DNA from 4 places in the Klebsiella sp. R445 genome. Region 2 is predicted to be linked to each of the others. Evidence: riboswitches for the same ligand, from Rfam matches in the RefSeq annotation. Region 2 holds a riboswitch; each other region holds the start of a gene.
What was found. A riboswitch is a leader RNA that binds a small molecule or an ion and turns the genes downstream of it on or off. The one in region 2 is predicted to bind thiamine pyrophosphate.

Region 1 (3,319 bases), 540 kb from region 2:
ATGGATCGAGGGCGAGGTTGAACTGGTCTTCCCAGCGGAATTCAAAACGGGCTTTGGACATGGCGTTATCACGGATCTGTGCGCCGGGATGGCCTTTCGCCAGATCCGCCGCATGGGCCGCAATTTTGTAGGTGATCAGCCCCTGTTTCACATCTTCTTTATTCGGCAGGCCGAGGTGTTCTTTCGGCGTGACGTAGCAGAGCATCGCGCAGCCAAACCAGCCGATCATTGCCGCGCCGATGCCGGAGGTGAAATGGTCATAGCCCGGGGCGATATCGGTGGTCAGCGGCCCCAACGTGTAGAACGGCGCTTCGTGGCAGTGCTCGAGTTCCTCGGCCATATTGCGGCGGATCATCTGCATCGGCACATGGCCCGGGCCTTCAATCATCACCTGCACATCGTACTCCCAGGCGATTTTGGTCAGCTCGCCCAGTGTGTGCAGCTCGGCAAACTGCGCTTCATCGTTGGCGTCCTGAATCGAGCCGGGGCGCAGGCCGTCGCCGAGGGAGAGGGAGACATCATAGGCGGCGCAAATCTCACAGATTTCGCGGAAACGCTCGTAGAGGAAGTTTTCCTGATGATGCGAGAGGCACCACTTGGCCATGATAGAGCCGCCACGGGAGACAATACCGGTCAGGCGTCTGGCTGTCATCGGCACGTAGCGCAGCAGGACGCCGGCATGGATGGTGAAATAGTCGACGCCCTGTTCTGCCTGCTCCAGCAAGGTGTCGCGAAAAGCTTCCCAGGTGAGGTTCTCGGCGATCCCGTTAACCTTCTCCAGCGCCTGGTAAATCGGCACGGTGCCGATGGGGACCGGGCTGTTACGCAGGATCCATTCGCGGGTTTCGTGGATATACCGTCCGGTGGACAAATCCATCACCGTATCGGCGCCCCAGCGCGTCGACCATACCAGCTTTTCTACCTCTTCTTCGATGGAGGAGGTGACCGCCGAGTTGCCGATGTTGGCGTTGACCTTCACCAGAAAGTTGCGGCCGATAATCATCGGCTCAGATTCCGGGTGGTTGATGTTGGCAGGAATGATGGCCCGCCCGGCAGCGACCTCATCGCGGACGAATTCTGCGGTGATATTGTCCGGTAGCCGGGCGCCGAAACTTTCCCCCGGATGCTGGTGGCGCAATACCTCCCCGCGAATACGCTCCCGGCCCATGTTTTCGCGGATGGCGATGAACGCCATTTCAGGCGTCACGATCCCCTGACGGGCATAGTGGAGCTGGGTGACGCATTTGCCAGGCTTCGCGCGCCGTGGCGTCAGCTGGCCACGAAAGCGCAGCGTATCAAGATCGTCATCGGCGAGGCGCGCTTTGGTATACTGCGAGCTGCGTTCCTGCAGCGGTTCGCTGTCATCGCGTGCATCAATCCATGGCTGGCGCAGCGTTGACAGTCCCTGGCGCACATCGATCGCCACGTCGGGGTCGCCATAAGGGCCGGAGGTGTCGTACACCGGGATCGCTTCGTTTTGTTCGTACTGCGGCTGGGCTTTATCACCGCCAATCAAGGTGGGACTGAGCTGGATTTCCCGCATCGGCACGCGGATCTCCGCCTGCTGGCCCTGAATGTAGATGCGTTGGGAGCGGGGAAAGGCGGTCCCTTCCAGGGTATGGATAAAATGCTGGGCGCGTTCGCGCTGTTCCCGACGGGTGAGTTTTGGTTCAGACTTTGTTGCAGACATAGCGCATTCCAGATGAAAAAGGACATGGCTTGTCAGACGACGGATGGAGTAACAGAGGCGATCGGTCCTGGAGGGACGGTCGCATAGGACAGTTTACTCTTGTTCCCTTCGCAGGTATTAGCCTGATCAGGTTCCGCGGATCCCGAATTAACGGTCTCAGCCTTTTCCGCTTCATCCTTCGTGCTGCCTTGAGGCATCACGAATGCTGTTGTGGAAAATGGGCACTCCGACAAGATACATCCCCCTCCAGCGAGGGGGAACGTATGTAAACTACTCGTTAACAGCGCACAACTCAAGCCGTCGGCGCGATATTGTCGCTGATGTTGTCTTTCAGGTTATGCGATATCGCCAGTACGATCAGCTTGTCTTCCAGCGCGAATCGCGCTTCCAGCGCTTCGCCGATATCGGACAGCGCCTGCTGAAATTCGAGATAGTTATCGTGGTCGATGGCGTTTTCGAGGCAGGAGTCGTAGCAATCCATAATCAGCTGAGTGTTGGCTTCCAGCTGCGGATAGAGTTTGGTGGCAGCCAAAAGTGGCGTATTGCCTTCCATTTCGCCAAGAATACGTTCATAAATATTAAAATGGCCGGAGGAGAGATAATCCACCAGGCTTTGGCAAAAATTATCCAGCGCCTTTTCGTTCAGTCGCATAAAGGATTCTTTGCCGGGCTTCAGGCCAACCAGCTTGTAGTAAGCCACGAGCAAATGCTTACGTACATGTAGCCAGCGATCGACCAGTTTATTACTGCCTCCAACACGTTCCGTTAGGTTTTCCAGCTGGTTTAACATGGTTGACTCCGCAAGTTTAAGAAAATAACGTTGCTCACCAAAATGTAAATATAATGTTAAAAGTGCCAGTAAAACGAAGGTAGTGCAATAGATATGGATCGTATTATTGAAAAATTAGATCGCGGCTGGTGGATCGTCAGTCACGAACAAAAATTATGGTTACCCGGCGGGGAATTACCACATGGCGAAGCGGTAAATTTCAATCTTGTCGGTCAGCACGCGCTGCATATCGGAGAATGGCAAGGTGATGCGGTGTGGATGGTGCGCCAGGATCGTCGGCAGGATATGGGATCGTTACGCCAGGTGCTGGATAGCGACCCGGGGCTGTTTCAGCTGGCGGGGCGCGGCATCCAGCTAAGCGAGTTTTATCGCTCGCATAAATTCTGCGGCTACTGCGGCCACCCGATGCACCCGAGCAAAACCGAGTGGGCGATGCTGTGCGGCCACTGCCGCGAGCGCTACTACCCGCAAATTGCCCCGTGCATGATCGTGGCGATCCGTCGGGACGATACGATCCTGCTGGCGCAGCATACCCGCCATCGTAACGGCGTACACACGGTGCTGGCCGGGTTTGTCGAAGTGGGGGAGACCCTGGAACAGGCAGTGGCCCGCGAAGTGATGGAAGAGTGCGGCCTGAAGGTGAAAAACCTGCGCTATGTGACCTCCCAGCCGTGGCCGTTCCCCCAGTCGCTGATGACCGCGTTTATGGCGGAGTATGATAGCGGCGACATTGTGATCGATAAAAAAGAGCTGCTGCAGGCAGGCTGGTATCGTTACGACGATTTACCGCTGTTGCCGCCGCCGGGTACCGTGGCGCGCCGGCTGATAGAAGATACCGT
Region 2 (3,319 bases):
AACGCCGGGCGGGCCAGCACGCTGAACAGGTTGCTATTCAGGCCATCGACGACAACCGCCAGCAGCGGGGGAAGCAGTAGCAGGAGCGCGATAGCAATTAACACCGCGTCACTGAGGCGGCTGTGCAGGCGATCGTCCGGATCGCGCCAGCCATGAACATGGCTCACGCCGATGGCGACTGCTTTGCTCAAGCGCTGGGCAAGCAGTACCAGCCCGAGGCAGCAGATCATCTGGATCAGCGCCAGCATCGCGGCGCGGGCCGGATCGTAATCAAAGCTCAGCGCCTGGTAGATCGCCAGCTCAATGGTGGTGGCCCGCGGGCCGCCGCCGAGGGACAGCACGGTGGCGAAACTGGCGAAGCACAGCATAAAAATCAGCGCCGCAACGGGCGGAATTTGCCGCCGGAGCCACGGCCATTCCACCAGGCGGAAAAAGTGATAGCCGCGCATTCCCAACTGGGCGGCTATCTGGCGCTGCTCTCCGGGGATATTCTCCAGCGCCTGCAACAGCAGGCGGGTGGCCATCGGCATATTGAAGAAGACGTGCGCCAGAAGAATGCCCTGTAACCCGTAGGGTGAGAAATCCCACTGCCAGCCGACGACGTTAAACAGCGCCGCCAACCAGCCCTGACGACCGTACACGCTAAGAATACCGAAGACCGCCACCAGTACCGGCAGAATCAGCGTCATTGCGCACAGGCGCAGCAACAGCGTTCGACCGGGAAAACGTCGGCGGTAGAGCGCGCGGGCGAGAAACACCGCCGGCACGACGGAGAGGAGCGCCGAGAGAAACGCCTGCCAGAAGGAGAAGCGGATAACGTGCCACAGGTAGCTATCGTTCAATACCGAAGACCAGGCGGCCTCCGGCGCGCTGCTCCAGAGCGCCAGAAACGCCGACAGCGCCACGACGACCAGCAATGCGCTGGCCGTCAGGCCCGGTACCAGCCAGCTAAGACTTAGTGGCTGACGGCGCGTTGCCATGCATTAATCCAGTTCTGACGTTCTGCGGCGACCTGCTGCGGGGTAAATTGCAGGGTGGTTTGCGGTTTTTGCAGGGCGTCAAAGCCTGCGGGTAGCGCAACCTGGGTAACCGGATACATCCAGTTGCCGGTAGGGATCGCGTTCTGGAAGGCCGGTGACACCATAAACTTGAGGAATTTTTCAGCCAGTTCGGGTTGTTTGCTGGCGGCGGTGCGCGCGGCGACTTCAACCTGCAGATAGTGACCTTCGGTAAAACCGGCGGCCGCGTACTGGTCTTTTTTCTCTTCGATAATGTGATAGGCCGGCGAGGTGGTATAGCTGAGCACCAGGTCGCTTTCCCCTTTCAGGAACAGACCGTAGGCCTCGCTCCAGCCTTTGGTGACGGTGACCGTTTTCGCTGCCAGTTTCTGCCAGGCTTCCGGGGCCTTATCGCCATAGACTTTCTGCATCCACAGCAGCAGCCCCAGGCCCGGCGTACTGGTCCGCGGATCTTCATAGATCACCCGCCATTTCCGATCGCTTTCAACCAGCTCTTTCAGGCTTTTAGGCGGGTTCTGGAGCTTGTTTTTATCGTAGACGAATGCGAAGTAGCCATAATCGAACGGCACGAAGGTGTCGTTATCCCAGCCGCCAGGCACGGTGACCGCGCTGACCGGCACCTGGCTTTTGGCGAACAATTTGCTCTGCGCCGCCGCTTCCAGCAGATTGTTATCCAGCCCGAGCACTACATCGGCTTTGCTGTTTTTGCCCTCCATCCGCAGACGGTTAAGCAACGACACGCCATCTTCCAGCGCCACGAACTTCAGCTCGCAGTTGCAGTCGGCTTCAAACGCCTTTTTCACCACCGGGCCAGGGCCCCAGTCGGCGGAAAAAGAGTCATAGGTATAAACGGTAAGGACAGGCTTCGCCAGCGTGGGCGCGGCGACCAGTACCAGCAGCGGGAGTAATTTTTTCAACACTTTGCACCTCATAAAAAAGGGTGGCAAAGGATTTTGAGTCGGCCCCAAATCCCTTCGCCGGCGTTATCCGGATCAGGTTCGACGGGTATTTTCTCAGCCTATACACTTCATCGAGCGCGCTGCCTCTGCGTTAGCTAGCCTGTTCAGTGGCTTGCCGCTTTTGAGGTAGTCCGAACGATCGCGTGTATGTTTAATAGCACCCCGTTGAGAACGGCGAATAGTGTAATGATTTTGTTAGTTGACTGAAAGCATTACGGCTCCGGCGGGGCAAACCATGCGGATTTGAAATCAAACCAGCCGAGGGTGTTCATGCGCACGCCGCGCATGCTGCGCTGGCCCTGGATCATCAGCCAGTGGTGGATCAGCGGAACGACGGTTTGATTGGCCAGCAACTGCTGGCTCCAGGTGGCCGGGTTTAATTCGCCGGCGTGCCAGCGCCGGGTTTCCTGCTCCCAGTCGATGGGGATGCAGTGGCGAATCAGCGGGACTTCGTACAGCAAGGCAAAGAGTGAAAAATCGATCGGCAGGGTAAAGTTGGCGCTGTTCAGCCAGATATCGCTGACCACCTCGCCGCGGTGCCACTCCTCGTACTCCAGCTCCTGAATCTCAAGTTTTACCTGATGCTCCGCCAGCAGCTCCGCCATGATCCCGCCCATCACCCGGTGTTCGACGTGATCGCGATAATAGGTCAGAGTGACGGATTCCAACCCCGCCGGTTTTTCACAGGCGTGGCTGCGGGCGTGGTGCCAGCGGGGCAGCAGGCCGTAGGCCGGGAACCAGTTACCCTGGTAATGTTCACCGGCATGGTAGAGCAGCGTGGCGGGCTGGAACAGGTAGCTGAGCCACTGACGTACCGCGCTGTTGTCGCCAAGCGGGCTGCGGGCATCAAACAGCAGGTAGTAACACCCTTCTTCAAGGCGGCTCTCCACCGCCTTTTCACTTTGGGTGGTGCCCTGCAGCGTTAAGCCGCCGTTGGGTTCTTCGCTAATTTCCGGCAGCACCCAGACGTTGACTTCATCGATCAGCGCCCGGTAGCCAAAATAGTCATCGAAGGCGTGGATCTTCAGCTGGTTTTGATTGTTGCGTACCACCGCGTAAGGCCCGGTGCCGACCGGCATACTGGCGAAATTGTCCATCGATTGCCATTCCCGCGGCAGAACCACCGCCGAAACCTGGCCCAACAGCCACGGTAGCCAGCGGTCCGGTTGCGTCAGGTGAATGTCCAGAGTCCAGGCGGTGGGGGAGACAATACGTTCGATATGCGCATACAGCGGCAGGGTGTTGCTGCGCTGTAAGGAGGCAATCACATCCTCCATCTCCAGCTCTCTGCCGTGGTGAAAATGAATGCCGGGGCGGAGAAAGAACCGCCAGTGGGTCGGC
Region 3 (3,319 bases), 2.5 Mb from region 2:
TTTAGCTTCCGCCACCGTCTGCCCCCAGTCGGCATAGCGTGGGCGCAGTGCGGCCAGCGCCGCGGAGAGCGTACAGCCGGTACCGTGGGTATTTTTGGTCTGCACCCGCGGCGCGGTGAAGCGCTGTTCGCCGTCGCGGGTAAACAGCCAGTCCGGGCTTTCGGCGTTATCGAGATGGCCGCCTTTCATCAGTACCGCGCCGCAGCCCATCGCCAGCAGCGCCCGCCCCTGCTCCAGCATCTCTTTCTCATTTTGCGCATGGGGGGCATCCAGCAGCGCCGCCGCCTCCGGCAGATTAGGGGTAATCAACGACACGTGCGGCAACAGGCGCTTGCGTAACGTCTCCACCGCAGAGGCGCTGAGCAGCGGATCGCCGCTTTTCGCCAGCATCACCGTATCCAGCACCACGTTGTCGATCTGATAGCGGGCCAGGCGCTCCGCCACCGCCTCCACGATATCCGTTTCCGCCAGCATGCCAATTTTGGTGGTATCGATGCGCACGTCGCTGAACACGGAATCCAACTGGGCGGCAACAAAGTCAGGTTCGATACGATAGACCGACTGCACGCCGCGGGTGTTTTGCGCCACCAGCGCGGTGATCACCGAGCAGCCATAGGCCCCCAGCGCAGAGAACGTTTTCAGATCGGCCTGGATCCCGGCGCCGCCGCTGGGGTCGGTACCGGCGATAGTCAGTGCATTAATCCGTTTCATCCCTGCAGCTCCCCGTATAACGCATCAAGAAATGCCGGGGTAAAACTGCCCGGTCCTCTGCCGTGAGCCGCCAGGCCACCGGCCTGTTTCATCAGGCCGCAGGCGGCGGCAACGTTCTCGAGGCGGTCGCCTGGCATGGCGGTACTGGCGGCCACTACGGCGGAGAGCGCGCAGCCGGTGCCCACCACCCGGGTCATCAGCACATCGCCGCCGCTGACCGTGCGTGTGCGCTGTCCGTCGGTGATGTAATCCACTTCACCGGTCACTGCCACAATGGTATTGATCTGTCGGGCCAGCGCCTGGGCCGCCGGCAGCGCCGCGGCGGCGGTATCGGTGGTGTCCACGCCGCGCCCGCCGCCGCTCATGCCGGCCAGCGCCATAATTTCCGAGGCGTTGCCGCGAATGGCCGCCGGTTGCAGGCTCAGCAGTTCATGGCAGAAGGTGCTGCGCAGGGTTAATGCTCCAACCGCCACCGGATCCAGTGTCCAGGGTTTACCGGCGCTTTGCGCACTGAGCACCGCGCCGCGCATGGCTTCCGCACGGTCGACGGTTAAGGTGCCGACGTTAATCAGCAGTCCATCGGCGATAGCAGCAAACTGCGCCGCTTCTTGCGGGTCAATAACCATTGCCGGCGAGGCGCCGATCGCCAGCAGAACGTTGGCGGTAAAGGTCTGTACCACATCGTTGGTCATGCAGTGCACAAGGGGGGAATGGCGGCGAAACAGATGTTGCAGGTGCGCGATATGCGCGAGATTGAGTGGCTCAGTTTGCATCGTGTGCTCCAGCCAGGCGACGTAGAAGCAACGACCTTGTGGTCTCTGACTTCCCTACGCTGGCATTATCCAGATCAGGTACTACGGGTTTATCTCAGCCTTCACAAAGAAGGGCACCCCGAGTCATTTAAATCAAAATCAATAAGTTGGGATTAACGGCTCGTTAATCCCTGTTGTGGATCATGCCAGCCACCAGCCAAAGACACAACCCCTGCCTTATGCTCAGAACTCGATGCGGCCGCCAAAATTGTAGCGGCGCCCTTCCAGCATCGCGGTCTGTCGGTAGGAGGTGCTGTAAATCGGGTTCACATCAAACAGATTGTAGATACCGCTCATCAGGGTGACGTGCTTATTCAGGTGATACCGAGCGCCGAGATCCACCAGCGCGTAGGCCTCGGTGGAGGTGGACTTGCCGATATCCGGCGAGTTGCTGCGCCAGCTTGCCCGGGTCCACAGCTCAAGATCGTTGGTCGTATTCCAGGTCAGCGACACGTTGGCCATGCTGCTCGGGAAATCGCTCAGCGCGTACCCTTTATACTCACCGCTCTTCTGTTCGCTGTGGGTGTAGGTATAGTTCGCGTTGGCTTTCAGCGCGGCGGTGGCCTGCCAGTCGCCGTTCAGCTCCAGACCGTAGATCTCCGCATCACCGACGTTAATGTATTGCGACACGGTGTCCGCGGTGTAGCCATTGTACTGACACTTCTGGGTCGCAGATGCCGTACAGATGGTGTGATCGCTGATTTTGTCTTTGAATTTGGTGTGGAAAATCGTGGCATCCAGCGCCAGCGCGTCCTGCTGCCAGTACACCCCCAGCTCGGTGTTGATGCTCTGCTCCGGCTTCAGGTCATCATTACCAATGCCGATTTCGGAGTAAGGATACGCGCCGTAGACGCTGGTAAAACCGGCGTTGTTCTCGCGCAGATCCGGCTTCTTATACCCGGCGGACACGCCGCCTTTCAGCGCCCAGGTTTCATTCAGGGTCCAGTTACCGTACAGCTTAGGAGTGACGTGGTAGCCAAAATAGCTGTCATGATCCAGACGCGCCGAGGTGGTCAGGGTGAAATCCGGCACCATCATCCAGGCATCTTCTGCAAAGACCGCCCAGCCGTGACGGGTGATCTTGCTGACCGGCGTCACGCCGGGCGCCTCCTTGTCTTCTATACCAAAGGTGTCATTCAGCTCGTTGCGGGTAAAGTTAATACCTAACGTCAGCTTGTGATCGCCCAGGGTAAAGGTGTTCGCGCTGTTGGCTTCGAAGTTATTCTGTTTAATAAATTGTGAATCCATGCCCGGCACACGATATTCCGTGCGCGCTTTCTCGTAGCTGATGAAGTTTTTGACCTCCAGCAGGTCATCGCCGTACCAGGCGTGCTGCGAAAGCGAGGCCGCATCGCGGTCAAAACCCCAGTACCACTGCTTATCGTTATGGGTTTTCTCCTGATTGCCTTTGGTGGCGTTCAGATCCCACAGTTGGGTATCGGTGGGCGACATGGAAATCGTCGCATCCAGATTCCCCGCCTCGTGCTTCACAAAACGCTGCTTAGCCGGGCTATCATCATCGCGACGGTCAAGATAATCCGCCGCCACGCTTACCCCGAGTTTGCCCGGCACCACCGGTCCCATCAAGAAAACGTTGCTCTGGTTGGTGTTGCCGTATTCGCTTTTCTCCTGCAGGAAGTAATTATCCTCCAGTACCCCCGTCCATTTATCGATGTTGTACGCTTTTTTGGTAATGACGTTGACCACGCCGCCGATAGAGTCAGATCCATACAGCGAGGACATCGGTCCACGAATGACTTCAACCCGTTCGATGGCGGCCAGCGGCGGCATAAAGG
Region 4 (3,319 bases), 1.9 Mb from region 2:
TGACTGGTAGTTACCGGCGACGGCGAGCGTTAACGTGCGGCTCAGCGGAAAAAAGTATTTCCCGTCTAAAGAGAACTGGTTGTAGTGATAATCGCCGCCTAACAATGAGCGGTAGAACCGGTACTCTCCCTGCACCGATAACCCTTTCTTAGGATAGAAAAAATTATCCGTCGTGTCATATTCAGCCACCATCCCTAAAGCCGACGACGTGCTCTCCTGACCAAATACCTGCTGCCAGACCCGATTGACCACCGGGTTTTCGGCTGAAATATCGGTTTTCGCGTACACCTGAGAAGCCCCGACAAACACCGGCGAATCGCCAACGCGGAACAGCAGTTTCTGTAACCCACCATAGCCTTTGGTTTGTGAGTGAATGGCCTTGTTTTGATCAAAATGACTTAAGCCGTCGCCGTAGATATCGAGTTTGATATTGGCGTAGCCCATCATCACCAGGTAACGAATGTGGTCGTCATTCCAGGTATGGCGATGGCCGCCGCCGACAAACCAGGTGCCGTTCTGCGTCGCGCCGCCGCCAAAAGCGGTCATCGGTGGGGGAATAAAATTATCCCCTTTGTGGGTGCCTTTACCGTGCAAAAAGAGACCAAACAGACCGCCGCCGTAGCCCACCGCCGGCTCGGTAATGACCATCGGCACCGGAAGAAATCCGTACTGGTTGTCCTGCAGGTAGTGGCTCATGTCCACCATGCCATCTTCAGGATCAAACAGACTGCTCGCTGTAGCAGAAGTAGAAAGCGGCCCGATAAGCGCTAGCAGTAAGGTTGAAAGCGGAAACTTCATGCACTCTCCGGGGATAAGATGGATTCTGAACACCCAGGTAACTGAAGAATAATGGGTTTCAGATAGCAAAAATATATCCTATGGCGCCCTGAACTACCAATTTTCGGTAACAGGTTTTCTTTAATTTTGGACAAAATAAGGAGATTTAGCACACAAATTGCTAACAAAAGTTAACGTGAATATGCAACGAGCGAGGCGGATTGCCGTTGCCAGAAGGTGTGACGTTGTCACTTATTCTGTCGCTTTTCAGCGATGAACCAGGGGATTGTAATCAAAAAGTGAATGCCGTATAACATGGCGCAACCGAGGGGTGTCCCGTGAGGGCTGAGATGGCGTAAGCCGAACCCTTTGAACCTGATCTGGGTCATGCCAGCGAAGGGACGGGTCGGCAATTTTGCCACGCTACCGCCATTGCCTGTTCATACTTCCGCACGCCCGGATCTCCCCTTACTCAGGAGGTCCTGTGATTCTTCCCCTCTTCACCCAGGGTATTTATGGTCGTCTGCGCCAGCAGGCAGGAGACGACTGGACGCACTACGTCGCCCACCCTTTTGTTCGCCAGCTTGCTGACGGCTCCCTGCCCGAACCGGCCTTCCGCCGCTATCTTACCCAGGACTATCTGTTCCTGATCCACTTTGCCCGCAGCTATGCCCTGCTGGTCAGCAAACTGCGCACCCTGCCGGAGATGCGCGCCGCGTCCGCCTCACTGAACGCTATTTTGGGCGAACTGCCGCTGCATGTCGGCTATTGCGCCGGCTGGGGGTTGGACGAAGCGCTGATGGCTGCCGAGCGCGAAGCCCCTGAAACGGTGAACTACACCCGCTACGTGCTGGATATTGGCCATTCCGGCGATACGCTGGATCTGCTGGTGGCGCTGATGCCCTGCGTCGCCGGCTACGCGGAGATTGGCCTCGGGTTGCTGCACGACCCGGAAACCCGCTTTACCGATAACCCCTACGCATCGTGGATCCGCAACTACGGCGACGCCGGCTATCTCGAGGGCGTCACTGCCGCCATTGGTCTGCTGGAAACCCTGTGGCAACAGCGCGGCGCCGAATCGCGCTTCGCGGATCTCAGTGAAATCTTCGCCACCGCAACGCGGCTGGAAGCAAACTTCTGGCAAATGGGGCTGAATGCCGCCACGGAGGCTACGGCGTGACAGCCCCGACCCTTCATGTCCGGGAGCTGAGCCTGCAGTTTGGCTCGCGGATGATTTTCGCCAATCTGTCGTTCGATCTTCCTGGCGGGCAGTGGACCTCGTTGCTGGGGGCCAGCGGCGTGGGTAAAACCAGCCTGCTGCGGATTATCGCCGGACTGGCCTCGCCAACTCACGGGCGGGTTTACGCCAGCGACGGCGAGCCGCTCGGCCACCGTCTGGCGTGGATGGGGCAAAAAGATCTGTTGTATCCCTGGTTGAGCGTGCGTGAGAACGTCGCGTTAGGGGCCAGGCTACGCGGAGAGCGCACCGACACGCCGCGCGTGAACCGCCTGTTAGAACAGGTTGGGCTCAGCCACTGCGCCGACGATCGTCCCGCCGCGCTCTCCGGCGGCATGCGTCAGCGGGCGGCGCTGGCACGCACCTTATACGAAGACCGCCCGCTGGTGCTGATGGATGAACCCTTTTCCGCGCTGGATACCATTACCCGCACGCGCATCCAGACGCTGGCGGCGGAGCTGCTGGTTGATCGCACCGTAGTGCTGATTACGCACGATCCGATGGAAGCCTGCCGGCTGAGCCATCGGCTGCTGGTGCTCTCGCTCGCGGCGGGCGGCATGGACGATTCACACCATCTGGCGGGAGTCCCGCCCCGTGCGCCGGACGATCCGCTGTTGCTGACCAGCCAGGCCGAACTGCTGCAACAGCTGATGAGGGCCAATGGATGAGCGGCAAACTGTTTCGCGGCGGCGTGGTGTTCTGTGGCCTGCTGCTGCTGTGGTGGCTGGCAAGCCGCAGCGGTATCCCGGCGTTCCTGCTGCCGTCACCGGCGGCGGTGGCCGAAGCCCTGTGGGTTAATCGCAGCTGGCTGAGCTGGCACACCCTGGTCACCCTCAGCGAGATCCTCAGCGGTCTGGCGCTTGGCGTGCTGCTCGGGGTGGTGCTGGCCCTGTGTATGATCGTCTCGCCACGGCTGCAGCGCTGGCTGATGCCGCTGGTGCTGACCAGCCAGGCTATTCCGGTGTTCGCCCTCGCCCCCCTGCTGGTGCTGTGGTTTGGCTTCGGGATGAGCGCCAAAGTCATGATGGCGGTGCTGGTGATCTTCTTCCCTGTGACCTCGGCATTTTTTGATGGCCTGCGGCGGGTCAATCACGACTATCTCGATCTGGCCCGCACCATGGGCGCTTCTTTCGGCGCGCAGCTGCGTCACGTACGCCTGATGGCGGCGCTACCGGCGCTCGGCTCTGGTCTGCGGATGGCCGCCGCCGTCGCGCCAATCGGCGCGATCATCGGTGAATGGGTCGGGTCGGCGGAAGGCCTCGGCTACGTGATGCTCAACGCCAATGCGCGCATGCAGACCGACGT

Region 1: another riboswitch for thiamine pyrophosphate. It lies ahead of thiC (phosphomethylpyrimidine synthase ThiC); the one in region 2 lies ahead of thiB (type 2 periplasmic-binding domain-containing protein).
Region 3: another riboswitch for thiamine pyrophosphate. It lies ahead of thiM (hydroxyethylthiazole kinase); the one in region 2 lies ahead of thiB (type 2 periplasmic-binding domain-containing protein).
Region 4: another riboswitch for thiamine pyrophosphate. It lies ahead of ACMYSN_RS02430 (TenA family protein); the one in region 2 lies ahead of thiB (type 2 periplasmic-binding domain-containing protein).

The regions. Positions count from the first base shown of each region.
Region 1 is NZ_CP180446.1:2,905,602-2,908,920, reverse strand. It holds gene thiC (phosphomethylpyrimidine synthase ThiC) at 1-1,690, opposite strand, end outside; TPP riboswitch at 1,777-1,929, opposite strand; gene rsd (sigma D regulator) at 1,983-2,480, opposite strand; gene nudC (NAD(+) diphosphatase) at 2,574-3,319, shown strand, end outside.
Region 2 is NZ_CP180446.1:2,367,350-2,370,668, reverse strand. It holds gene thiP (thiamine/thiamine pyrophosphate ABC transporter permease ThiP) at 1-980, opposite strand, end outside; gene thiB (type 2 periplasmic-binding domain-containing protein) at 956-1,939, opposite strand; TPP riboswitch at 1,971-2,153, opposite strand; gene sgrR (HTH-type transcriptional regulator SgrR) at 2,191-3,319, opposite strand, start outside.
Region 3 is NZ_CP180446.1:4,912,422-4,915,740, reverse strand. It holds gene thiD (hydroxymethylpyrimidine/phosphomethylpyrimidine kinase) at 1-711, opposite strand, end outside; gene thiM (hydroxyethylthiazole kinase) at 708-1,484, opposite strand; TPP riboswitch at 1,519-1,615, opposite strand; gene ACMYSN_RS23150 (TonB-dependent receptor domain-containing protein) at 1,707-3,319, opposite strand, start outside.
Region 4 is NZ_CP180446.1:514,846-518,164, forward strand. It holds gene ACMYSN_RS02425 (BamA/TamA family outer membrane protein) at 1-798, opposite strand, end outside; TPP riboswitch at 1,095-1,196, shown strand; gene ACMYSN_RS02430 (TenA family protein) at 1,262-1,957, shown strand; gene ACMYSN_RS02435 (ABC transporter ATP-binding protein) at 1,954-2,682, shown strand; gene ACMYSN_RS02440 (ABC transporter permease) at 2,679-3,319, shown strand, end outside.